4 regions of the Bradyrhizobium sp. SZCCHNS1050 genome follow, and region 1 is predicted to be linked to each of the others. Evidence: predicted binding sites of a transcription regulator. Region 1 holds the regulator's gene; each other region holds the start of a gene.
What was found. Region 1 encodes LexA, which represses DNA repair genes until DNA is damaged. Its sites were predicted from a motif close to TGTTCNNNNTGTGTTCNG; they were not measured.

Region 1 (6,084 bases):
CGTCTCCTGCGACGAGGCGGGCTGCGTGGTCGCAATGGCCGACGGCCGATTCGCCGCCCTGACCCTGCGCGCCGAGGCGCTCGCCGATGATTGCGCCCGTGCCGCGCTCATCGTCACCGCGCGCGCCGCGCCGTCATCCTGCGCGGCGGCCGTCATCGATCGCGAGCGGTTGCGGCAGCAGGGCGCCTTGATGCTGGTGCGGCAGGGCAGGAGCTTCGCCGTCACGCCGGCGCGCGCCGGCGGCACTGACCGCCCATGGTGGCCGGCGCCCGCCGAGGCCGGCGAGTTCGACACGACGCTGACGCCGCGCGCGCCGGCCGTGCGGCCTCAGGACGCGACGCCGCCGGAGACGGAGCAGGGCGAAGAAGACTGAGTGCCGGGCAGCTCGAACGTGCCGAGATGATACTCGGTGTCGCCAGGTCCATGTTGCCAAGTCCATCGAACAGCGAGGGGCTTTCGGCCAGCGTGAACGCAGCGCGCGGATAGCGTTGCCAGATGGCGATGTCGTCAGCCGTGACTGTCAGCCATCCGAACACAAGCATATTGCAGCCGGGCTCGGTGATCCCGGCGGCCTTGTTCCAATCGATCTTGTTGACCACGGCGGCAGGCTCCCCCGGCACATCATGCCGGCCGAGGGATGTCGTTCCTATCCGATGCGATGCCGGGGCGTGAGGTTCGCCCGAGAGGACTTTGCGCTTGCAGAACCCAAATCTCCCACGGTCGAAAGCTCGCTCACGACCGAGAGAAATGCCGATGCGGAGACCCCTCAGGTGATGCTGATGCGGCGAATCGGTGTGGCCTGCGAAGGCGGCACGTCCTCGGCGATGTCCGGGCGTCGCTCCGCCGGCTGCTTGCTGACCGGCAATTGCAGCACGGTGACGCGCTGGCCCTCGCAGAGCTGGGTCACCAGCACGTGGCGGCCATCGGCGAATTCGATCGCGTCGTGATGGCGATCGGGAATGTGAGTCTCGATGCTGTTGAACTTTGCGACGCGCTCGCGGATCGTCCGGGTCCAGAGCCAGCGGCTGTCGTAGCGGACGTCCTCGGCGAAGGCCAACTCGGTGCCGGGCAGCATGCAGACTGCGACGGTCGGCTCGCTCTCCAGCGCGAAGCCGCGGGTGGCGGTGCCACGGAAGGTCATCGAGATCAACGTCTCGCCGACCTTGGCGGGACGGGACGCAACCGCATGGAGGCTGTAGTCACACATCGGATCGCTCCTCGTTGAGAGATAGCCGACCCACGCTCCCCCCGGACAGGCGCAGGCCTCTATCAGAGTGGACATCGATGGTGATGTTAGCGCGCGCTTCGCGGCAATTCTGCGCTGATCTGCATCGCGTGTGCCCGCGGCCGATCACAAGCGTTTGAGCATGCCGCGCTGCACATCATGAGGTGCATTCGCGCGTGACGTATTTTGCTGGGCAGCCTCCGATCGGCGGCGAAAGCGCGTGCGCCCGCCGCCCATCGACCGATCCCATTCGCGATCAGTACTTGCGGTACAGCCCGACCAGCTTGCCTTGGATCTTCACCCGGTTCGGCGGCAGGATGCGTACCTCGTAGGCGGTGTTGGCCGGCTCCAGCGCGATCGATGCGCCGCGGCGGCGGAAGCGCTTCAGCGTCGCTTCCTCATCGTCGATCAGCGCCACCACGATGTCGCCGGTGTCGGCGGTCTCGTTGCGCTGGATCAGCGCCATGTCGCCGTCGAGGATGCCGGCATCGACCATGGAGTCGCCGCGTACCTCGAGCGCGTAGTGATCGCCGTTACCGAGCATGTCGGCAGGCACGCTGATGGTGTGGCTGCGGGTCTGCAGCGCCTCGATCGGGGTACCGGCGGCGATGCGGCCCATCACCGGCACTGCGACGGGGCGCTCGCCATCGTCCAGCGCGGGAGTGCTGGTGCGCACCTTGCCGAGATTGCCCTCGATCACCGATGGGGTGAAGCCGCGGCGGTTGTTGGCGGCCTGTGACAGCTCGGGCAGCTTGATCACCTCGATCGCGCGGGCGCGATTGGGCAGCCGGCGGATGAAGCCGCGCTCCTCGAGCGCCGTGATCAGGCGATGAATGCCGGACTTCGAGCGCAGATCGAGCGCATCCTTCATCTCGTCGAAGGACGGCGGCACGCCGGCTTCCTTGAGCCGCTCGTTGATGAACCGCAGAAGTTCGTACTGTTTGCGCGTCAGCATCTCGACCTGGTCCCCGGTTTGTTGTCGTCCGAGTCCAGGAGCTGCGCCTCGCGCACAAACCGGCTGAGAGCGCCCTGGAGTCGGACCGTCATCGCGTCGCCCGCAACATACTAAAAACAAATCATGAACGGACACTATATGTTCGATGTGTGTTCCGCAATCCTAAAAATATGATGAACAGACCGGGCTTTACCGGGGAAGCGGCTCAGTTCGGCAGGCGCAGGATCTCGCACGGGCTGCCGGCAGGCGCCTTCGGAGCAAACGCCGGCCGGATCACCACCGCCTGCGAGAGCGCGAGATTCCCAAGCAGCGACGAATCCTGCTGGCTCACCGGGGTCGCAACCAGCGTGCCGTCGGCGCGCTCTTCGAGCCGCGCCCGCAGATAGTCCTCGCGCGAATCGTTCGGCCCGAGCTCGCGGCCGAGCAGGGCGGTCTCGCGCGGCATCACGGCCTCGTCGCGGCCGAGCAGCCGCCGAATCAGCGGCACCAGGAACAGGAGGGCGCAGACATAGGACGACACCGGATTGCCGGGCAGTCCGATCACCCTGACGTCGCCGAGCCGTCCGTGCATCATCGGCTTGCCCGGCCGCATCGCGATCTTCCAGAACGCCATCTCGACGCCCTCGGCTTCGAGCGCCTGCTTGACCAGGTCGTGATCGCCGACCGAGGCGCCGCCGGTCGTGATCAAGATGTCGGCCTTGGCCTCTCGGGCCCGGCGGATGCCGGCGATCGTCGCCTCCATCGTATCCGCGGCGATGCCGAGATCGATCGGGGTCCCGCCCTCGTTGCGCACCAGCGCCCGCAAGGCGTAGCCGTTGGAATAGACGATCTGGCCCGGGCCGGGCGTCGAGCCCGGCATCACCAGCTCGTCGCCGGTGGCGAGCAGCGCCACCTTCGGCCGGCGCCGCACCGGCAGCGCCGGATGATTCATGCTGGCCGCCAGCGACAGGTCGCGGTCGCTGAGCCGGCGCCCGGACTTCAGCAGCACCATGCCCTGGTGAAAGTCGACGCCCGCCGGCCGGATATGCCGGCCCTTGATCGCGGCCTCGGTGATCACGACGTGGCCATCTTCGGCGATTGTGTCCTCCTGGATCACCACCGCGTCCGCGCCCTCCGGAACAACGCCACCGGTGAAGATCCGCGCCGCCTCGCCGGGTCCAACCACGCGATCGAACGGCCGCCCTGCCGCAACCTCGCCGATGATCTTCAGCCGCGCCTTGGCCTGGGCGGCGTCCGCCGCGCGCACGGCATAGCCGTCCATTGCCGACATCGCCTCGGGCGGCTGCGTCCGCAGCGCCGCGATGTCCCGCGCCAGGATGCGGTGAAACGCTTCGTCCAGCCCGACCTGCTCCTCGGCCAGCGGTTCGGCGCCGGCGAGCACGGCGGACAACGCATCAGACACCGGCATCAGGGCCATGAGAGTTCCTTCGGACGGAGACGGCAGATCGAATGAATCGCCTTCTAACCGAACGCGCACGGCGCGGCCAAGGGCCTAGGCCGCTCCCTGCGTTCTGACCGTCTGCTGTGGGCCGTTTCCGGGCCGCTGCCTCACGATCGCGCGAGAAAGTCCGCAATCAACCGCATGACCTCCTGCGGACGTTCCAGGCTCGGCAGGTGCGCCGTTCCGGCCAGCTCATGTCCTGACCCGTTCGGCATTGTTGCGGCGAGCAGCCTGCTTCGCTGCTGGATGTGAGGAAAGTCCAAGTCCCCCCGGATGACGAGCGATGGCGCGACGATCTCCGCGAGGCGTGGGAAGGCTGGTGCCACATCGAGAGTCGCGCCGGTTGGCGGCGCGCGGAGTGCGGCGGCGTTCTTCTTCAGGAACGTCTCGCGCGGCTCGCCGGAGATGCGTCCCTCGCGCTGCAAGGGACCGTCGACCCACAGATGCGCCTTGATAGCGCTGACCCGATCCCAATCCTGTGCGGCCTCGGCAGCGGCCAACGACGCCGTTAGCGCCTTGATCTCCGGTGGATAGACCGGCTCCGGCGCGCCGCTGATCGAAGGTGCGATCAGCACCAGCGATGCCATACGTGACGGATGGCGAAGCGCGAAGTCGAGCGCGATGCGGCCTCCTTGCGAGCAGGCAATCAGCGTCGCCGGCCGCGCCGGCGCGAGCGCGTCGACGACGGCGAGCAGGTCCTCGACCGGAGAATGAGCTTCCTCATAGGCGACCGTCTCACCAAATCCGCGCCGGTCATAGGCGATCGTCATATGCGTTGCCGCGACGCCCTCGATCTGCACGCGCCACATGGACGAGCATTGGACCGTGGACCAGCCGATCTACGATCCCAGCACGATCGACTGCCCGGTTCTCGTGCTCGCGACGGAATGGGATGTGGATGTCCGCTTCGGGATGGCGCACGACCTGTTCGTTCGCCTCGTGAGCGCGCCATACAAGCGCCTGGTCGAGATCGGGCAGGGCACGCACATGATCCTGATGGAGCGGAATCGACGGCAGGCGTTCGACGTGGTGATCGGATTTCTCAACGAGCGCGTCGTGCCGGCGCGTTGATCGTCGCGCGGACGACCTGCACCGCGTCAGAGCGGATGCCGAATCCAGACATTCGGCTCGACATAGGCGGCACGGTCGTGCTCGACCGACGCGAGCACGGGCACGAGAGCACCGGGGACCTCGATCTCGCCCGAGCTGTCGAAGGTCACGCCGGTCCATTGCGACCAATCGGCGAGCGTGCCGACGATGGTCATCGAGCACGGCGCGATCTTGACGATCTCGCCGCCGATGCCGATGCGCTTAGGCGCCGGCTCGTCTGCGGCCAGCGGATGTGGCGGGAGACGGGCCGGATGGCGCCGTTGCCGGCGGTCGCATTTAGGATTCGCTTTTTCGGAAAAAGCTGCTATGCTGATTTGGTCCCGTGCTCGACAGGAGGGGCGCTTCGCGATCGTCACGGACGTGGAGCGCGGGATGCGGTGGCCGCGACGTGTCGCAGCGTGCCCTGATGGCGCGCGGACGAACGGCATGGCGCGGACGTGAAGTCGCGTGGTCCTGGCATCCCGAAGCTGATGCCAAGCCGAAGGGTGCTGATGATCCCGTCGGCGACGGTGGCCAACAAGCCGGGCACCGGGGAGATCGCGTATAAGCGTGAAGACCATCGCGCAGGGAATGCCGGATGTCGGCTGGACCTGTGGTGACTGCCGCCTGCTTTTTTTCTGCAGGCGGGCCATGGGTTGCGGCCTGCAGCCCGGCATTCCCTGCGCCCTCCGATTGGAGGAGGGTGAAATGAGAGCAGCAAAGCTCGGGCACATCGTGTCGCGAGAACAATTTTGCACGAGTGGGCACCGTCATTGCGAGCGCAGCCTTTCAGAACGTCACGCCGCTGGCCATGACGCACCCTTGCGCGACGCGATCAGATCCCGAGCGCCTCCAGCGCCGCGGCGATGTCGGCCGTCGAGCGCACCAGCACCGCCTGCAGCCCGCTCGTTCGCGCGCCGTCGATGTTTTCAGCGAGATCGTCGAAGAAAACGATCCGCTCGGCCGGCGCGCCGATCGCCCGCACCACGTGATCATACGCCTCGGCATCCGGCTTTCGCAGGCCGATCGACGACGACAGGAAGATCTCGCGAAAGTGACCAAGCAGGTCGGCATAGCGCGGCGAGAAGTGATCGATGTGCGGCTGGTTGGTGTTGGAGAAGGCATAGAGCGGCAGTCTCGAAGCCGCGCGTGCGAGCAGCGGGGCGATGCCCGGCATCGGGCCGACGAAGATCGCGTTCCAGCCGTCGAGAAACTGCGCGTCGGTGATGTCGATGCCGAGTTGCCGGCGCAGGTTGGCGAAGAACGCGGCATCGGAGACGGTGCCGCGCTCGTGCCCGTGATAGATCTCGTCGCGCACGAAGCGCGCGGCGATGCGCTCCGGCGGACAGCCGGCATGCGCTGCCCAGCGCGAGA
Region 2 (6,084 bases), on a different contig from region 1:
CCGACATCTTCGCGGTCCTCGACCCGGACACCTTTCGCGGCTTGACCCGCGCCGATATCGTCCCCGCCACCTTCCACGTCATCCTCACCCCCGTGTTCGTCTGGGTGTTTGCCGCAGGCGCCATCAAGCGGCTGCATGACCGCGACAGGAGCGGCTGGTGGACGGTTCCGTTCTTCGTCGTGCCCGGGCTGGTCAACCAGTACGCGGAGCGGATTCCCGGGACGGTCATTCCAGCGATCGTGGGCGGCGCTGGTGCGCTGCTCTCGCTGTGGGCCTTCATCGAATTGTACTGCCTTGCCGGCGATCCCTGGACCAATCGCTTCGGGCCCAACCCGTTGCCGAAGGTCCGATCCAGCGAACGCTCCGGCCAGCCAAGACCGCCCGCGCCCGCCTGGAACCAGCACAAGGAGCTGGAGTTCACCCCGCACGTTGCGAGCCCGCCGCGAGGGGAAGCGGCAATCGGCAGCACTAGCCCGCCGGCAAAATAGCATGTTAAGCGAAAGGCATGACCGATGCCCTCGCCATCACCCGCGACCTGATCCGCTGCCCCTCCGTGACCCCGGCCGATGCCGGCGCGCTCGGCGTGCTCGAGGCCCTGCTGAAAGACGCGGGCTTCACGACGCATCGCGTGACGTTCTCCGAAGCAGGCACGGCCGACATCGACAACCTCTATGCCCGCATCGGCACCGACGGGCCGCACATCACGTTCGCCGGCCACACCGATGTGGTGCCGCCCGGCGATGAAGCGGCGTGGAGCCTGCCGGCGTTCTCGGGCGAGGTGAAGGACGGCTACATCTATGGCCGTGGCGCCGTCGACATGAAGGGCGGCATCGCCTGCAGCGTCGCGGCTGCACTCGACTATCTGCGCGATCACAGCGGACAGCCGAAGGGCTCGATCTCGTTCCTGATCACCGGCGACGAGGAGGACGTCTCGATCAACGGCACCATCAAGCTGTTGAAGTGGGCGGCCGAGCGCGGCGAGCGGTTCGACCATTGCGTGCTCGGCGAGCCGTCCAATCAAGAGGTCATGGGCGACTGCATCAAGATCGGCCGCCGCGGCTCGCAGTCCGGCACCTTGATCGTCGAGGGCAAGCAGGGCCACGTCGCCTACCCGCACCGCGCCTCCAACCCGGTGCCGGACATCTCGCGCCTGATCGTGGCCTTGTCGGACGAACCGCTCGACAACGGCAGCGCGCAGTTCCAGCCGTCGAATCTCGAATTCACCACCGTCGATGTCGGCAACACCGCCAGCAACGTCATTCCCGGACTGGCGCGGGCGAAGTTCAACATCCGCTACAATGACTGCCATACGCAGGAGACGCTGCGCGCGCTGGTCGAGGAGCGGCTGACGAAGGCCTGCGGCAATCGCATCCGCGCCCGCATCGACTGGCTGCCGTCGAACTCCAACGTGTTCCTGACCAAGCCCGGACCGTTCACCGACCTCGCGGTTGCGGCGATCGAGAGCGTGACGGGCCGCAAGCCGGAGCTCTCTACCACCGGCGGCACCTCCGACGCGCGCTTCATCTCGAGCTACTGCCCGGTGATCGAGTTCGGCCTGGTCGGCCAGACCATGCACCAGATCGACGAGCGCGCCTCGGTCGCCGACATCGCCACCCTGACGAAGATCTATCGCGGCATTCTCGATCGCTACTTCGCGTGACCCCCTCTCTGCGCATCATTGCGAGCGCAGCGAAGGAATCCAGGAGGTCTCCGCGGCAGCGATCTCGATCGCTTGGCGCCTCAATTGTGCGCCACCGCGATCTCGACCGGAACGGCCGCAATTAGTAGTCGACCTTCACGAGGTAAAGCCCTTCCGGCGGCGCGACGACGCCGCAGGCGGCGCGGTTGCGCGCGGCGAGCGCGGCGGCCAGATCATCGGCGGTCCAGCGACCCTGCCCGACCCACACCAGTGAGCCGACCATCGAGCGGACCTGGCTATGCAGATAGGAGCGGGCGGAGGTGAGGATGGTGATCGCATCGCCGTCCCTCACGACGTCGAGCTGATCCAGCGTCTTCTCCGGCGATTTCGCCTGGCATTCGGTATCGCGGAACGTCGTGAAGTCGTGCTTGCCGATCAGCCGCTGCGCGGCTGCATGCATTGCATCGGAATCGAGCCGCTGCGGCACCCGCCAGACGCGGCCGACCTCCAGCGCGAGGTTGGAGCGGCGATTGACGATCCGGTAACGGTAGTGCCGCCTGCGCGCGGAGAACCGCGCTTCGAAGGTGTCGGGCATGATCTCGGCGGCGAGCACCGCGACCGGGTTCGGCCGCAGATGCGCGTTGAGCGCGTCGCGCAGCTTGTCCGGGCGGAACTCCTTGGCGATGTCGCAATGCGCAACCTGGCCGGTAGCGTGGACGCCGGCGTCGGTGCGGCCTGAGCCGTGCACACGCGTGGGCACGCCGCAGGTCGCCTGCACCGCCGCTTCGAGCGCGCCCTGCACCGACGGCAAGGTCTCCTGCAGCTGCCAGCCGCAGAACGGCGCGCCGTCATATTCGATGGTGAGCTTGTAGCGGGGCATTCGGTCTATTGCTGCCGTCATCGCCCACGCAGGCGGGCGATCCAGTATTCGCCGACGTCTCGGCGCGACAATGCACGTCTCAGCGTACTGGATACCCCGCTTTCGCGGGGTATGACAGCGTTACGAAAAACGAGCACCGCGATTCAATGGGGTGCCGCGCAGGAAATCCGCGGCCTTCATCGGGCCCTTGCCGGCGCGCTGCAGCTCGGTGATGCGGATCGCGCCGTCGGCGCAGGCGATGGTGAGCTGGTCATCCAGAACAGTGCCGGGCGCGCCCGCGCCGCCGGCCTGCTCACAGCGCAGCATCTTCAGCCGTACCGCCTCGCCGTCGAGCACGACCTCGCTCCAGGCGCCGGGAAATGGCGACAGGCCGTGGATGTGCCGCAGCACCGTATGCGCCGGCTTCGTCCAATCGATCCGCGCCTCCGCCTTCTCGATCTTGGCAGCGTAGGTGACGCCCTCCTCGGCCTGCTTCGTCAACGTCAGCCCGCCGCGCTCCAGCGCCGCCATCGCGCGCACCATCAGGTCGGCACCGATCCGCGAGAGGCGATCGTGCAGATCGGACGCCGTCATCGCGTCGGTGATGGGCAGACGCTCGGCCATCGCAACGTCGCCGGTGTCGAGACCGACATCCATCTTCATGACCATCACGCCGCTTTCAGCGTCCCCTGCCATGATGGCACGGTTGATCGGCGCGGCGCCGCGCCAGCGTGGCAGCAACGAGGCGTGGAGGTTGTAGCAGCCGAGTTTCGGTGCATCGAGAATCGCCTGCGGCAGGATCATGCCATAGGCGACGACAACGGCGGCATCGGCCTCATGGGCGCGGAACGCAGCCAGCGCGTCCTCGGTCTTCAGCGTCTTCGGCGTGAGCACGGGAATGCCGAGCCGGCGCGCCTCGGTCTCGATCGGCGTCGGCACCAGCGCCAGGCCGCGGCGGCCGCCGGGTTTGGGCGCGCGCGTATAGACCGCCGCGATCTCGTGGCCGTGGCCGGCGAGTTCGAGCAGGGTCGGCACGGCGAAATCCGGCGTGCCCATGAAGATCAGGCGAAGCGGCATCTGGTGGAAGATCCTGCATTGCCGAATCCTCCGCGTCATGGCCGGGCTTGTCCCGGTCATCCACGTCGAGCTGCCTGTAACGCGCGGCGCGACGTAGATGCCCGGGTCAAGCCCGGGCATGACGGAGGAGAGAGTTGATCGTTACTCGCTGGCGCGCTTGGCGGCCTTGGCGAACTTCTTCATCACGCGGTCGCGCTTGAGCTTCGACAGATAGTCGATGAACAGCACGCCGTTGAGATGGTCGATCTCGTGCTGGATGCAGGTGGCGTAGAGCCCCTCGGCATCCTCCTCGCGAACCAGCCCGTCGAGATCGGTGAAGCGCACGCGCACCCGCGCCGGCCGCTCGACCTCCTCGTAATATTCGGGGATCGACAGGCAGCCTTCCTCGTAGACCGACAGCTCGTCCGACTTGGCAACGATCTCCGGATTGATGAAGACGCGCGGCTCGCGCTTGCCTTCCCCGTTCGCGTCGGGCTTGGCCAGATCCATGGTGATGACGCGCAGCGGCTGCGCGACCTGAATCGCTGCGAGCCCGATGCCAGGCGCGTCGTACATGGTCTGAAACATGTCGTCGACCAGCTGCCGGATCTCCGGCGTGACCTTCTCGACCGGCTTGGACACCAGCCGCAACTGCCGGTCCGGCAGAATGATGATTTCTCTTAGGGACATGGCGCGCGATTTAAGCCGCGGAACCGGCGCGGTCAATGTGATGGCTCGCAGTTAAGACTTCGCTAACCATGAATTTCAACGCCTCGTTAACCATGATTCTTAACCTGGCCTTAACCATAAATGTTCTCTCTTCGTTCGCGAGCTTGTGCGAATCGGATAGACGGGCGTGATGACCGCCGCCAGCCAGTCCCTCAATCCTGTCGTCATCATGATCGGCGACCTTCCGGTCCGCGCCAGCGATGCGCTGATCGGATTTGGCGTGCTGGTGGTGCTGCTGCTCGTGATGATCGTGGCGGCCGTGGTGCGTTCCGGCCGGCGCGGCGCCGAGCTCGCGGCCCAGCAGGCGATGCGCAGCGATGAGATCGAACAACGGTTCAGCGAGATGATCCGCGTCCAGAGCGAGGCCTCCGGCCGGGTCGACGCGATGGCGCAGCTGCTCGCCGGCCGGCAGGTTGATCTTGCCCGCAGCGTCAACGAACGGCTCGATGCGGTGACTCATCGCGTCGGACAGTCGATGGAGCAGAGTACGCGGCACACCATGGATAGTCTGCGCGTGCTGCACGAGCGGCTCGGCATCATCGACAATGCCCACCGTGATCTCAGCGAGCTGACGACCCAGGTCACGACCCTGCGCGACGTCCTCGCCAACAAGCAGTCGCGCGGCGCGTTCGGCCAGGCACGGATGGAGGCGATCGTGCAGGACGGACTGCCGAAGGGCAGCTACGCGTTCCAGCACACGCTCGCCAGCGGCAAGCGGCCCGACTGCGTGGTGTTCCTGCCCGATGCGCGGCCGCTGTGCATCGACGCCAAGTTTCCGTTGGAAGCCGTGACCGCGCTGCATGATGCGGAGACGGACGAGGAGAAGCGCACCGCCGCACAGCGCCTGCGTACCGACGTGCTGCGTCACGTCAACGACATCGCGGAGAAATATCTGGTGGTCGGCGAGACGCAGGACACCGCGCTGATGTTCGTGCCGTCGGAATCGGTCTATGCCGAGATCCATGATGGCTTCGACGACGTCATCCAGAAAGCATATCGCGCGCGCGTCGTGCTGGTGTCGCCGTCGCTGCTGATGCTCGCGATCCAGGTCATGCAGCAGATCATGAAGGACGCACGCATCCGCGACGCCGCCGACCAGATCCGCAACGAGGTGATCCATCTCGGGGACGATCTCGGCCGCTTGCGCGAGCGCGTGCTCAAGCTGCAGAAGCATTTCGGCGATGTCGGCGAGGACATCCGCCAGATCCTCATCTCGGCCGACAAGATCGAGAAGCGCGCCGCGCGGATCGAGGAGCTCGACTTCAGCAAACAAGACACGCCGGTGGAGTCGCCACGCATCGCGCCGGCTACGAGCACCGCGCCGGATTTGTTTCCGCTGGCGGGACGCGTGCAGGCGGGCGAGTGATTGGGTAGCTCGCCCTTGTCGCAGCTTGAATTTTGCCAAGACTGTCATCGCCCGGCTCGCGGACGATGACAGCTGAGATGGGGAGCGTTTCTTGCGCAAATCTGCTACCACCCATCCATGACCGTACCTGAGGCTTCTTCCGACATCACCGCGACCGGCGCAAAGCCCGAGGCTGCGCCAAAAGCCCCCACCTGGCGCGAGAGCATGGCCGTCTATCTGCAGCCGCGCGTGCTCGTGGTGCTGTTCCTCGGATTTTCGTCGGGGCTGCCGCTGGCGCTGTCCGGCTCGACCTTGCAGATCTGGATGCGCGAGCTCGGCGTCGACCTCGGGACCATCGGGTTGTTCGCGCTCGTCGGCACGCCCTACACGCTGAAATTCCTCTGGGCGCCGCTGGTCGACGCGCTGCACGTGCCGCTGCTGACGCGCGCCTTCGGG
Region 3 (6,084 bases), on a different contig from region 1:
TATGACGCGGTGTCGCTGCAGCCGAACTCGGGCGCGCAGGGCGAATATGCCGGCCTCCTGGCGATCCGCGGCTACTACGCCGCCCGCGGCGAGGGCCATCGCACCATCTGCCTGATTCCTTCCTCCGCCCACGGCACCAACCCGGCCTCGGCGCACATGGCCGGCATGGAGGTGGTCGTGGTCGGCTGCGATGCAGGCGGCAATGTCGATCTCGCCGATCTCAAGGCCAAGGCGGAAGCGCATAGCGCCAAGCTCGCCGCCATCATGATCACCTATCCCTCGACGCATGGCGTGTTCGAGGAGCACATCCGCGACATCTGCGACGTCGTCCATGCCCACGGCGGACAGGTCTATCTCGACGGCGCCAACCTCAATGCGCAGGTCGGCCTCGCCAGACCCGGCGATTACGGCGCCGATGTCAGCCATTTCAACCTGCACAAGACCTTCTGCATTCCGCATGGCGGCGGCGGCCCGGGCATGGGCCCGATCGGCGTGAAGGCGCATCTGGCGCCCTTCCTGCCCGGTCACCCCGCGACCGACGGCGCGAGCGCGCATCCGATCGGGCCGGTCTCGGCCGCCCCCTACGGCTCGGCCTCGATCCTGACCATCTCCTACATCTACATGCTGCTGATGGGCGGCGACGGCCTGACCCGCGCCACCGAGATTGCGATCCTCAACGCCAACTACGTCGCGGCGCGGCTCGATGCGCATTTTCCGGTGCTCTACCGCAACGAGCGCGGCCGCGTCGCGCATGAATGCATCATCGACCCGCGGCCGCTCAAGCAGAGCAGCGGCGTCACCGTCGACGACATCGCCAAGCGGCTGATCGACTACGGCTTCCACGCGCCGACCATGAGCTTCCCGGTGGCGGGCACCTTGATGATCGAGCCGACGGAATCGGAGTCCAAGGCGGAGCTCGACCGCTTCTGCGACGCCATGATCGCGATCCGGAAGGAGATCGCCGAGGTCGAACAGGGCCGCTTCGGAATCGAGGCCTCGCCGCTGCGCCACGCGCCGCACACGGTGCACGACATCGCCGACGACGATTGGAACAGGGCCTACCGGCGCAGCGAGGGCTGCTTCCCCGCGGGCACCTCGCGCACCGACAAGTACTGGTGTCCGGTCGGCCGCGTCGACAACGTCTACGGCGACCGCAATCTGGTGTGCTCATGCCCGCCGGTGGCGGACTACGCCCAGGCGGCGGAGTAAGCCTCCTCACGCATGTTCCAGTGGATCGGGCGCCACGGCTCGCGACAATCAATGACGTGAGGCGTGCCGGGATCCGGAGCGATGAGCACCGCATGCCAACGCCAGAGATTGGCGTTGATCAATTCGGTGCCGCCCCACCAGCGCCGGATCGGATTATGGCTGCTGAAATCCTCCTCGCCGGCCAGGATCGCCTTGCCGAGCGGCGTCAGCGACAGCGTGCTCGCCTTGTAGCGCTCGAGGCGTTCACGGCTGTCGTGCATCTCGACCGAGAATGGCCATTCGGCGAGGCCCGAAATTGCCGGCACCGGCGCCAGTGCCAGACCGTCGAGCAACGCGCCTCCCTCCCAATAGTCATAGACGCGGCGTTGAAAGCGATCCCGATGAGGCGGCAACAGGTCGAATGGGTGCTGATAGCCGGCTGACAGCAATTCGAGGATTCTCAGCTCCGATGCTCCCAGGCCCGTCGCAACACCGGGAAGCTCATCGAGCATCTCCTGCACGCAGCGGCGAAGCTGCGGCAGTGCACTGAGATCCTGCTTCAACAGATCGAACCAGGCTTGCGGCGTGAGCGCCCGAAACGCCTGCCATGCCAGATGGCCCAAATCGAGATGCTCACGCGCAAGCTCTACGCCGGCAATGGCCCGACCGGCGAGTCGCCCGGCCGGGGCATCGGATAGCGGGACATCGACATGCCGCAATACGATCTTCGTCGCGATCTCCGCGTGATGGCGCAGATAGTCCAAGAGCCAGATCAGCACCAACTGGTCGTTCGGACGGGTCCCCATCCACAGCTCGACGCTATCGCAACGGTCGACAAGTTCGAGAAAACTCTGACTCCGCCCGCCGACCGCCATGAAGTCGCCACGCGAGGCGAAATCCAACCAATGCCCGCGCTTCGGTCGCGCGGTGCGCTGGACGAGATAAGCCGATAACTCGGCATCTGATGGCAACGGTCCCCATACGAAACGATGGAGAATTGGCACCACCAGGTCGGCAAAGCCGCCTCTCCGAAGCGCTCCGGCGCTGGGATCATCGGCCGCTAGAATCAAACGCGTCATGCTGTTGGCTCCGGCACGACCTGATTGGCTCAAGACGCTATCAACACGCTCGCGATCGGCTCCCGGCGCCCAGGGCTGGCGTCGGAAATGTCGGTGCCGCCGCGCGGATCCGGTCCGCTCGCCCGCGCACGCGCTTTCGACTATTCGCGCTGAAGATCGTATCCGGCGTTCGGAACCTCAGGCTCACTGCATTCGATCATGCAGCAACCGCAGATTTCGGCAGAACACCACACATCTGCAAACGGGCGCCGGAACGTCGGCAACGCAACGTCCACGGCACCCGCTGCCGTCTTACCTCTACTCCTCCGCCGGCTCCTCGCCGTCGGCGTCGGCGTCGCGCTCGGCGTTGCCGGCCAGGATCTGCTCGGCGATCAGGCCGGAGTTCTGGCGGATCGCGGCTTCGATCTTGGCGGTCATGTCCGGATTGGCCTTGAGGAACGATTTCGAATTCTCACGTCCCTGCCCGAGACGCTGGCTATCGTAGGAGAACCAGGCGCCGGACTTCTCGACGATGCCGGCCTTGACGCCGAGATCGAGGATCTCGCCCATCTTGGAGACGCCCTCGCCATACATGATGTCGAACTCGACCTGCTTGAACGGCGGCGCCAGCTTGTTCTTCACCACCTTCACACGGGTGGAATTGCCGATCACCTCGTCGCGCTCCTTGATCGCGCCGATGCGGCGGATGTCGAGGCGGACCGAGGCATAGAACTTCAGCGCATTGCCGCCGGTGGTGGTCTCCGGCGAGCCGTACATCACACCGATCTTCATGCGGATCTGGTTGATGAAGATCACCATCGTGTTGGACTTGTTGATCGAGGCCGTCAGCTTGCGCAGAGCCTGGCTCATCAGGCGGGCCTGCAGGCCCGGCAGCGACTCGCCCATCTCGCCTTCGAGTTCGGCCTTCGGCACCAGCGCCGCCACGGAGTCGACCACCAGCACGTCGACCGCACCGGAACGCACCAGGGTGTCGCAGATCTCCAGCGCCTGCTCACCCGTATCCGGCTGCGAGATCAGAAGCTCGTCGATGTTCACGCCGAGCTTGCGCGCATACACCGGATCGAGCGCATGCTCGGCATCGATGAAGGCGCAGATGCCGCCCTTCTTCTGCGCTTCCGCCACCGTGTGCAGCGCCAGCGTGGTCTTGCCCGAGGATTCCGGCCCGTAGATCTCGACGATGCGGCCCTTCGGCAGACCGCCGATGCCGAGCGCGATGTCGAGCCCGAGCGAGCCGCTGGACACCGTATCGACATCCATCGAACGGTCGTTCTTGCCCAGCTTCATCACCGAGCCCTTGCCGAACTGACGCTCGATCTGGGACAGCGCAGCGGAGAGCGCCTTACTCTTATCCATGGAGGAACCTTCGACGATACGCAGGGCGGTGGCGGACATTGGCGCTCCTTATGGCGGGGATTCGCGGGATGGACAAACGGTTAACGAGGTCGGCCAGCAATCTTGAGGCGAATGTACTCCATCCGTTCTTTGTTCGCAATATGTTCTTCTCGACATTCACACCTCTCTTTCACAAACCCCTGACAACCCGCGGGAGACACGCCTGCCGCTCGAAGGCCGAGGGCCGGCGCGCAGTGCACCGAGCACCAGCGAGGGAGCGCTGCCCGATCAGCGCGCCCAGAAGCGAAGTACGGCATGCTGGATGCTGGATGACGGCGACTGCGAAGGGATCCCGATTCCAGCTGGAGGCGGAAGCCATGCGCGCGAGCGGCGCAGCCGCCGACCGGCGATCACGCGGATTAAAACCAAACTGTCCGAGCGCTCCAACCTCATCTCCCGCACCAGCGGCAGACGCCGACCCAACTATAAATTGTTATTGTCGTCTCGGCCGTGTCCCATCATCCTGCTGGTCCTTCTCTGTGAGCCTCGCAGACTGCTTCCAATTTTCGGAACCAGCATGACCGGATCCAACAACGAACAGACCCTCACGCTGTGGCGCCCTGTCGGCCCAAAGGAGCTTGCCTTGATCGAGGCGTCGGGCATGCGTGCGTTTCCGCCGCGCCTTCCGGAGCAGCCGATCTTCTACCCGGTGCTGACCGAGGACTATGCCGTGAAGATCGCACGGGACTGGAACGTGCCGGCGAGCGGCGCCGGCCACGTGCTGCGCTTTGCGATCCTGCGAGGCTTCATCGACACCTACGAGGTGCGCGAGGCCGGCGGCCGCAAGCATCGCGAGTACTGGATTCCCAGCGAAGACCTCGCCGACTTCAACGCCGCAATCGTTGGACCGATCGTGCTTGTCAGGTCTTTTCCTTGAAACTACCAACTCCTACACGCGTGCGTAGATCGCACATTCCGTGGTTCTCCTGAGAGGAACGAAGTTCCATCGCCTCTTCTGCTTTTGTTCGGCTCGTCGTGCGTGCAGGCGCACGATTTCGATGCAGACGCGCAGCCGCGCGCAAGCGGCGGCCGGCCATCAGGTTCCGCATCACGTGGCGTGCAAGCACTCGACGGCCACCATATGACGGACGACAGATGAAGCGACGAACCTCGGACGCCCCCGTGTCGGACCCTGCCCAAGGATGCGTTAGCGCGCCATTGGCGCGGCTCCTCATGCCGGCCCGAGGAATGGCCCGGAAAAAACCCGCGTGATCCGCATCACGCGCGCCGGCGCTCACGACATCTTCAAGCCACAAACCATTGTCATAAACTTTGGGTTGCGTTATAGAATCGTGGTTGTCGTACGTCTGAGCAGATTTTTGATCAGCCCCGGATTTGTTTGTTCGTTGCGATGATGGTCGCCGCACATCCTCTAGTGTATCGCCTTTGGTGTGCCGTCGACCGATCCCTTGCAGCCTGCCAGCTCCGACACTTGCAGGCTCCGTCACACGTAGGCGCACGGCCCTGAAACCATCCGCGCCGAAAGAAAGCCCCGGACGACGTCCGGGGCTTTCGACGTTGATAGCTCCGCTCGGGATGCATCTCCCTCCGTCATTGTCGTGATGTCGGGGAACGGATCGCGTGCGTTGCGCTTCATATTGGCGATGACAACAAATGACGTGACGTGCCCGTCCTGCAGGGCCGGCCTTCAAAGGATCGAGCTTCACTCGCAGCAAGACGCCGCGGGAGAGAGGCGTTGTCCGGCCTGCGATGAACTCTTGGAAATGGTCGACGGCGCGACGCAGATCGCCTACCGACTGACAGTCGTGCCGGAACGGATCTTCGACCACAGCCAGGTGCGCGTCCCACGGCGGCCGATCGAGATTGCAACCTTGATCTGACGCAAGGCACGCCTACAGATTTCGCACTAATTTAATCGTGTCACTGCCGAACTGCCCTCGCTGGGAAGCTACGACGTTGACGCCGAGCCTCGGACCGCAGCGGTCCGAGGCTCATTCGTTGGCCCGCGATTCGTCCGGTTGCGCCGCACATCACCAACGGCAATCAGCCTAACCGAAGCGATCAGCGCGACCGACCGTATTTTACCGGAATTGATCCGAGTGGGTTTTGCGCTTCCATTTGTGGTGCGTACATCAAACCCAGCGGCCTGGGGCGGTCAGGGCTCACCGGTTTTGGCAATGCCGCTCTATTTCTTTCGTATCCGCAACGGCCACTTCTCAGGCGCGTCCGAGTATGGGACCGAGTGCGCCGACCGCAATGCAGCCTGGAAAGAGATGACCACCGTCTGTGCCGACATGGCCAGCAGCATCTCGCGCAAGCTCGCCGAAAACTCCGAATGGCAGATGGAGCTGCTCGACGAGGCAAGGCAGCCGGTCTTCCGCATCCGGATCGTCGCCGAGTCGCTGGATCAGGCCTGACGGCTCGCCACACCTCTTGTGGATCGTCGCAGGCGAAAGACGCAACC
Region 4 (6,084 bases), 120 kb from region 1:
TGAGCAGGAACTTGGTCCTGCGCGTGACGACACGCTCGCGGAACGCGACGAAGATCGTCAGCAGGTCCTTCAACGTCATCGTCTGTGGGCGGCCGCCGTCGAGCGCCAGCATGTTGGCGGCGAAGCTCGTCTGCAGCGGCGTGAACTTGTAGAGCTGGTTGAGCACGACGTCCGGCACGGCGTCGCGCTTCAGCTCGACGACGACGCGGTAGCCGTCGCGGTCGCTCTCGTCGCGCAGGTCGGCAACGCCTTCGACCTTCTTCTCGCGCACCAATTCGGCGATGCGCTCGACCATCGTGGCCTTGTTCACCTGGTAGGGAATCTCGGAGATGATGATCGCCTCGCGATCCTTGCGGATCGTGTCGATCGTCACCTTGCCGCGCATCATGATCGAGCCGCGGCCCAGATGATAGGCCGAGCGGACGCCGGCGCGTCCAAGAATGATGCCGCCGGTCGGGAAATCCGGCCCCGGAATGATGTTGATGAGCTCGTCGATCGTGAGCGCGGGATTGTCGATCAGCGCGATGCAGGCATCGATCACCTCGCCGAGATTGTGCGGCGGGATGTTGGTGGCCATGCCGACCGCGATGCCGCCGGCGCCATTGACCAGCAGGTTCGGATATTTGGCCGGAAGAACCGACGGTTCCTTGTCCGAATTGTCGTAGTTCGGCTGGAAGTCGACAGTGTCCTTGTCGATGTCGTCGAGCAGCGGGATCGCCGACTTGGCGAGCTTCGCTTCGGTGTATCGGTAGGCGGCCGGCGGATCGCCGTCGACGGAGCCGAAATTGCCCTGGCCGTCGATCAGCGGCACGCGCATCGAGAAGTCCTGCGCCATGCGCACCATGGCGTCGTAGATCGACTGGTCGCCATGCGGATGATATTTACCGATGACGTCGCCGACCACGCGCGCGGACTTGACGTATTTCTTGTCGGGCGTGTGCCCCTGCTCGTACATCGAATACAGGATGCGCCGGTGCACGGGCTTGAGGCCGTCGCGCGCATCGGGCAGCGCTCGCGACACGATCACGCTCATCGCGTAATCGAGGTAGGAGCGTTTCATCTCGTCGAGGATGGAAACGGGACGAATGTCGGAAGGTCCGCCCGGCTCGCCGGGCTTCTCATCTTCTTTATCGGACAAAGGGGATACCGGTGGGTTTTGACACGCGAAAATCGCTTGGAATCATATAGCGCAGGAGCGTGCCGCAGGCCACCCCCAAGGCGATCCGAAGCGCGCTTTTTCTGCTCGCCTTTCCAGTCACTTAACCGGCTGCCGCGGCCGCCCATGGCAGGCTCCGGGAACCGTTTCGGCTACGGCCCGAAGACGACCTTGTGCATGATGCGTCCCGGCAGCAGCGTGAACAGTCCGGCGATCACCAGGGCGCCGGAAAACAGCATGATCATGCACACCGCCAGCGGCAGCACGGCCAGCGTGTAGATCGACAGCAGGTGGATCGGGCTCCATGAGCGCGACCCAGATCCAGCCGACCGTTCGATGCGGCACGGTCCCCTTCGGGGCGGCGAACTGAACGAGCCCGAGCGCGAACGCCGTCATTGCGGCGACGGCGTGCAGCTGGACGGCGGGCTCGGCGTCGAGCAGCGGCGCGAAGCTCATGGCAGCCCCCAGAGCTAGATTGCAGCCCGCAGCTCGTGCAGACGTTCCTTGATTGCGTCGACATCCACGCTGCCAGCACGCATCTTGGCTTCGGCTTGGCCTTTCACCAGCCCGCACAGTTCGACGAGCATGGCGTCATGGGCGCATACAGCGTCCATCTTGGTGTAGACGAGATCGTACTCGACGGGCTCCCAGGTCCCAAGATCGGCAAGGTTGTGCTGCATCTGAACCTCGAGGTGATCGAGCGCCGCGGCGAACTTGGCCTCCGCCGTGAGCTTCGCCTCAAATTCGTGGAACAGGTCGAATATCTCCTGTCCGCCTCCCCCGGGCAAGCGCGACCGGATGACTTCGATCGCCTCGCGCTCCTTGGCGACCTTGGCATCCTTTCGGCTGCCGGTCTCGAAGAAGGGGACGTCTCCGACCAGCGCCTCGACGAGGTCGTGGACGATGATCATCTTCAGCACGCGATCGATCTCGACCGGTCTTTCGAGATGACGGTGCACGAGCAACGCGAGCAGAGACATGCTCCAGCTATGCTCGGCCACGCTCTCGCGGCGCCCGTCGGACAGCCAGCTGTGGCGCAACTCGCGCTTCAGGCCCTCGGCGAGCCGATAGAAGTCGAGGGTCCTTGCCACAGCCTCCATCATCGTACCAACCTCGCACGATCGCTTGCAGCACCCCGGCCGGCCCCCTCGGATGACCGCCGGCCTGCCGTCCAGACACGGGCAAGCCGGCTCGCATCAGCAGCGTCCGCGCGCGTCTCAGAACGGAATGTCGTCGTCCATGTCGCTGTTGCGTCCGCCACCGCCCGCCGAAGCAACCGCGCGGCGCGGCGGCGCCATCGACGGACCGCTGCTGCCAAAATCACCGCCACCCATGTCATCGGAGAAGCTGCCGCCACCGCCGCCCCGGCCATCGAGCATCGTCAGGGTGGAGTTGAAGCCCTGCAGCACGACCTCGGTCGAGTACTTCTCGACACCGCTCTGATCGGTCCATTTGCGGGTCTGCAGCGCGCCCTCGATGTAAACCTTGGCGCCCTTCTTCAAATACTGCTCGGCGACCTTGCAAAGACCTTCGTTGAAGATCACCACGCGGTGCCACTCGGTCTTTTCCTTGCGCTCGCCTGTCGCCTTGTCGCGCCACGTTTCCGACGTCGCAATGCTCAGATTGGCGATCGGCCGCCCATCCTGCGTGCGCCGGATCTCGGGGTCCTTGCCGAGGTTGCCGACCAGAATCACCTTGTTCACACTACCCGCCATCACCACTCTCCCGCGGTTCTCGATCATCGGACCGGCCGTCCACACCGGCCTCACGGCGTCCGGTGGCTAACCCTTCCTCTCGCGGCGGACCCTATACGGTTGCCGCGCGGTCCACCCGCCCTGTCCATTGCTTATCCACATATAGCAGGCGGAAGGCCATTGTTCCAGTTTTGTTCGCACGCATATGTCTACAACCGTGCGTCGAGTTCCACGGAACTCGATGGAACCGCAAGTTCTCGCAATGGAACCCGGAAAAAGTTCCCTTATTCACGAAAAAGGGATTAACTTTCATCAAGTTAGCCAGCCTCACTTCCTCCTCGGCTGTGGCTTTTGGGAGACGGTATCCAGGGTTGAATCGCGTATATTTGAGGATGGATTGGGGCCGCAAGCGTGGTCGCACCAACTTCACAGACGAGCGTCTCCGGGGACCATTTTGGAGACGCCCAACGCGGGAGACTTGGGATGAAACGAATTTTTCTCGGAGCTGTCAGCTTGATGGTTTTGGGGGCGCTGACGCCGGCGGGAGCCGCCGATCTCGCCGCCCGCCCGTACACGAAGGCCCCGGTGATGGCGCCGGCGCCGCTTCCGACCTGGGCCGGCTTCTACCTCGGCCTGCAGGGCGGCGGCGGCTGGGGCCGCAGCAACGAGACCTTCTTCGGGGCGCCGAATACGGCGATCTTTGCCGGCACCCAGAACTATGACACCAGCGGCGGCTTCGTCGGCGGTGTGGTCGGCTACAACTGGCAGGTCGACAACATCGTGTTCGGTCTCGAGGGCGACTATCACTGGGCCGACATCAACGGCCGGTCGGGCGTCGTCAACGCCGGTCTCGGCGATACCTACTTCACCAGGCTGCGCGGCTTCGGCGACATCAAGGGCCGCCTCGGCTGGGCTGCGGGTCCGGCGCTGTTCTTTGTCAGCGGCGGCGCTGCCGTCGGCGATCTCCAGCACCGCTACGACGCAGCGCTCAATGGTGGCGCGGCCAATAGCTTCGCTCAGAACAACTGGCGCTGGGGTTGGACGATCGGTGCCGGCGCCGAGTACATGTTCGCGCCGAACTGGTCGGCCAAGGTCGAATACAACTATCTCGACTTCGGCAAGAGCTCGATTCAGTACAGCGCGGTTCCGGCCAATCGCTCCGAGTGGAGCGACACCGTGCACACCGTCAAGGCGGGCGTCTCCTATCACTTCGGCGGCCCGATCGTGTCGCGCTACTGATTGCACGCAAAAAGCGAATATGTCGAAAGGCCGGCCTCGCGCCGGCCTTTTTTGTGTGCCAGAACCGGCACTTGCCGAGCCGTTGTGTCCTTTGGGTGACGGCTTTTTACGGCGGAAGGAGCTATCAACGTCCGGCGGGTGGGCGTTGGTGAGAGCGTGCGTGCGGGCGTCGGACGTGGTTTGGGGAATGCGATGAGAAGGCTGTTGCTGGGGGCGACAACTTCGCTGGCGCTGGGGATTGCGCCGGCCATCGCTGCCGATCTGCCCGCGCGCACCTTCACCAAAGCGCCTGCGATGATCACGACGATCTATGATTGGAGTGGCTTCTATATCGGCCTGAATGCCGGTGGCGCAGCGGCCCGCACCTGCTGGACCAACAAGGTCAGCTTTGCCGGCGTGGCCGCAACCAACGCGGAAGGCTGCCATGATGCGACCGGCGCGCTGGCGGGCGGCCAGATCGGCTATCGCTGGCAGGCTGGCGGCTGGGTGTTCGGCATCGAAGGTCAAGGCAACTGGGCCAACCTCAAGGGCAGCAACACCAGCCAGTTCGCCCCGGCCGTGACCAACCAGACCAAGATCAACGGCATCGGCGTGTTCACCGGCCAGATCGGCTATTCCTGGAACAACGTGCTCTGGTACGTGAAGGGTGGCGCCGCGGTCGCGGGTGAGAAGTACAACGGCCTCTCCACGGCCACGGGCGTGGTGCTCGACGTGTCCAGCGCCACGCGCTGGGGGGCTGCGGTCGGGACTGGTGTCGAGGTCGGCTTCGCCAAGAACTGGTCGGTCGCAGCCGAATACGAGCACCTGTTCATGGGCAACCGCACCCTCGGCTTCTCGGGTGTTCCCCTTGGAGCCGCGGGCCGGACCGATGCGGTCGGCCAGGACGTCGACATGGCGACGGTCCGCGTGAACTATCGCTGGGGCGGTCCCGTCGTTTCCAAGCACTGACCCTCGAGGGCTGACACTCGGGATCTCACGCGGCGGCGCTTGCCCGGCCTGTCGTCACTCACGCTGTGACACAGCTCCCCCCGTCGGCATTGGCAGTCGCCGTCTTTACCCGCGCTTAAGCACGATCGGCACATCCCGCCACGCGGCTCGTCCCGGTCACGAGTTTGGAAAGCAGTCTCCCTTACAACCAGCCACAGGCCACCTTCGCGTGGGCCCGGATCGGAGGGATCCGGAGCGTGGTGTATTGGGACTGGGGAGAGACGAATGCAGAAGACGACCTTGATCTTGACCGCAAGCGCCGCGGCGCTGGGACTGGCGCCGGCCTCGGCGGCCGACTTCGCGACGCGCCCTTACAGCAAGGCGCCACCGCCGGCCTATGTCACGCCGCTGCCGAGCTGGGCCGGGTTCTACCTCGGCGTCAATGGCGGCGCGGACTGGAGCCACAATTGCTGGACGCTCAACCGCGTCGGCGGCGTGGCGGTCGCGCCGACCCAGTCCGAAGGCTGCCACAATGCCTCGAGCGGCCTCATCGGCGGCCAGGTCGGCTATCGCTGGCAGGCGGCGAGCTGGGTGTTCGGCGTCGAGGCCCAGGGCAACTGGACCGACCTGAAGTCGTCCAATGCGAGCACGGCTGCGCTGGCCGCGGGCATCACCAACACCACCAAGACCGATGCGATCGGCCTGTTCACCGGCCAGGTCGGCTACGCCTGGGGCAACGTGCTCTGGTACGTGAAGGGCGGCGCCGCCGTCACCCACAACAAATACACCGGCACGGCGAATGCGGCCGCGCCCTTCCCGGTCGGCACGCTGCTGGATTCCGCCAGTGAGACCCGCTGGGGCGGCACCGTCGGCACCGGCGTCGAGTTCGGCTTCGCGCCGAACTGGTCGGTCGCCGTCGAGTACGACCACCTGTTCATGGGCTCGCGCGACATCAGCTTCCCCGCCACCGCAACCGTGCTGTCGCGCGTCGACACCATCAAGCAGGACATCGATATGGCGACCGTCCGCGTGAACTATCGATTCGGGGCGCCGATGGGCACGCGCTAC

Region 2: QX094_RS15060 (DNA recombination protein RmuC) is a predicted target of LexA. The motif match lies at 4,366-4,383, and genes of this name have one in related genera.
Region 3: recA (recombinase RecA) is a predicted target of LexA. The motif match lies at 3,751-3,768, and genes of this name have one in related genera.
Region 4: QX094_RS25575 (single-stranded DNA-binding protein) is a predicted target of LexA. The motif match lies at 3,032-3,049, and genes of this name have one in related genera.

The regions. Positions count from the first base shown of each region.
Region 1 is NZ_JAUETR010000002.1:133,279-139,362, forward strand. Features, by position in the region: gene QX094_RS24980 (ComEC/Rec2 family competence protein) at 1-373, shown strand, start outside; gene QX094_RS24985 (hypothetical protein) at 767-1,207, opposite strand; gene lexA (transcriptional repressor LexA) at 1,482-2,180, opposite strand; gene glp (gephyrin-like molybdotransferase Glp) at 2,386-3,597, opposite strand; gene QX094_RS25000 (alpha/beta hydrolase) at 3,729-4,430, opposite strand; gene QX094_RS25005 (hypothetical protein) at 4,429-4,692, shown strand; gene QX094_RS25010 (hypothetical protein) at 4,719-5,087, opposite strand; gene QX094_RS25015 (HAD family phosphatase) at 5,546-6,084, opposite strand, start outside.
Region 2 is NZ_JAUETR010000001.1:3,330,125-3,336,208, reverse strand. Features, by position in the region: gene QX094_RS15085 (DUF805 domain-containing protein) at 1-488, shown strand, start outside; gene dapE (succinyl-diaminopimelate desuccinylase) at 506-1,660, shown strand; gene truA (tRNA pseudouridine(38-40) synthase TruA) at 1,782-2,519, opposite strand; gene fmt (methionyl-tRNA formyltransferase) at 2,640-3,575, opposite strand; gene def (peptide deformylase) at 3,717-4,244, opposite strand; gene QX094_RS15060 (DNA recombination protein RmuC) at 4,414-5,649, shown strand; gene QX094_RS15055 (AmpG family muropeptide MFS transporter) at 5,767-6,084, shown strand, end outside.
Region 3 is NZ_JAUETR010000001.1:218,296-224,379, forward strand. Features, by position in the region: gene gcvP (aminomethyl-transferring glycine dehydrogenase) at 1-1,209, shown strand, start outside; gene QX094_RS00965 (DUF1835 domain-containing protein) at 1,188-2,267, opposite strand; gene recA (recombinase RecA) at 2,565-3,659, opposite strand; gene QX094_RS00975 (hypothetical protein) at 4,243-4,536, shown strand; gene QX094_RS00980 (DUF6894 family protein) at 5,798-6,037, shown strand.
Region 4 is NZ_JAUETR010000002.1:250,415-256,498, reverse strand. Features, by position in the region: gene gyrA (DNA gyrase subunit A) at 1-1,138, opposite strand, end outside; partial or broken gene QX094_RS25585 (hypothetical protein) at 1,309-1,612, opposite strand; gene QX094_RS25580 (HD domain-containing protein) at 1,627-2,259, opposite strand; gene QX094_RS25575 (single-stranded DNA-binding protein) at 2,374-2,871, opposite strand; gene QX094_RS25570 (outer membrane protein) at 3,334-4,089, shown strand; gene QX094_RS25565 (outer membrane protein) at 4,282-5,037, shown strand; gene QX094_RS25560 (outer membrane protein) at 5,302-6,084, shown strand, end outside.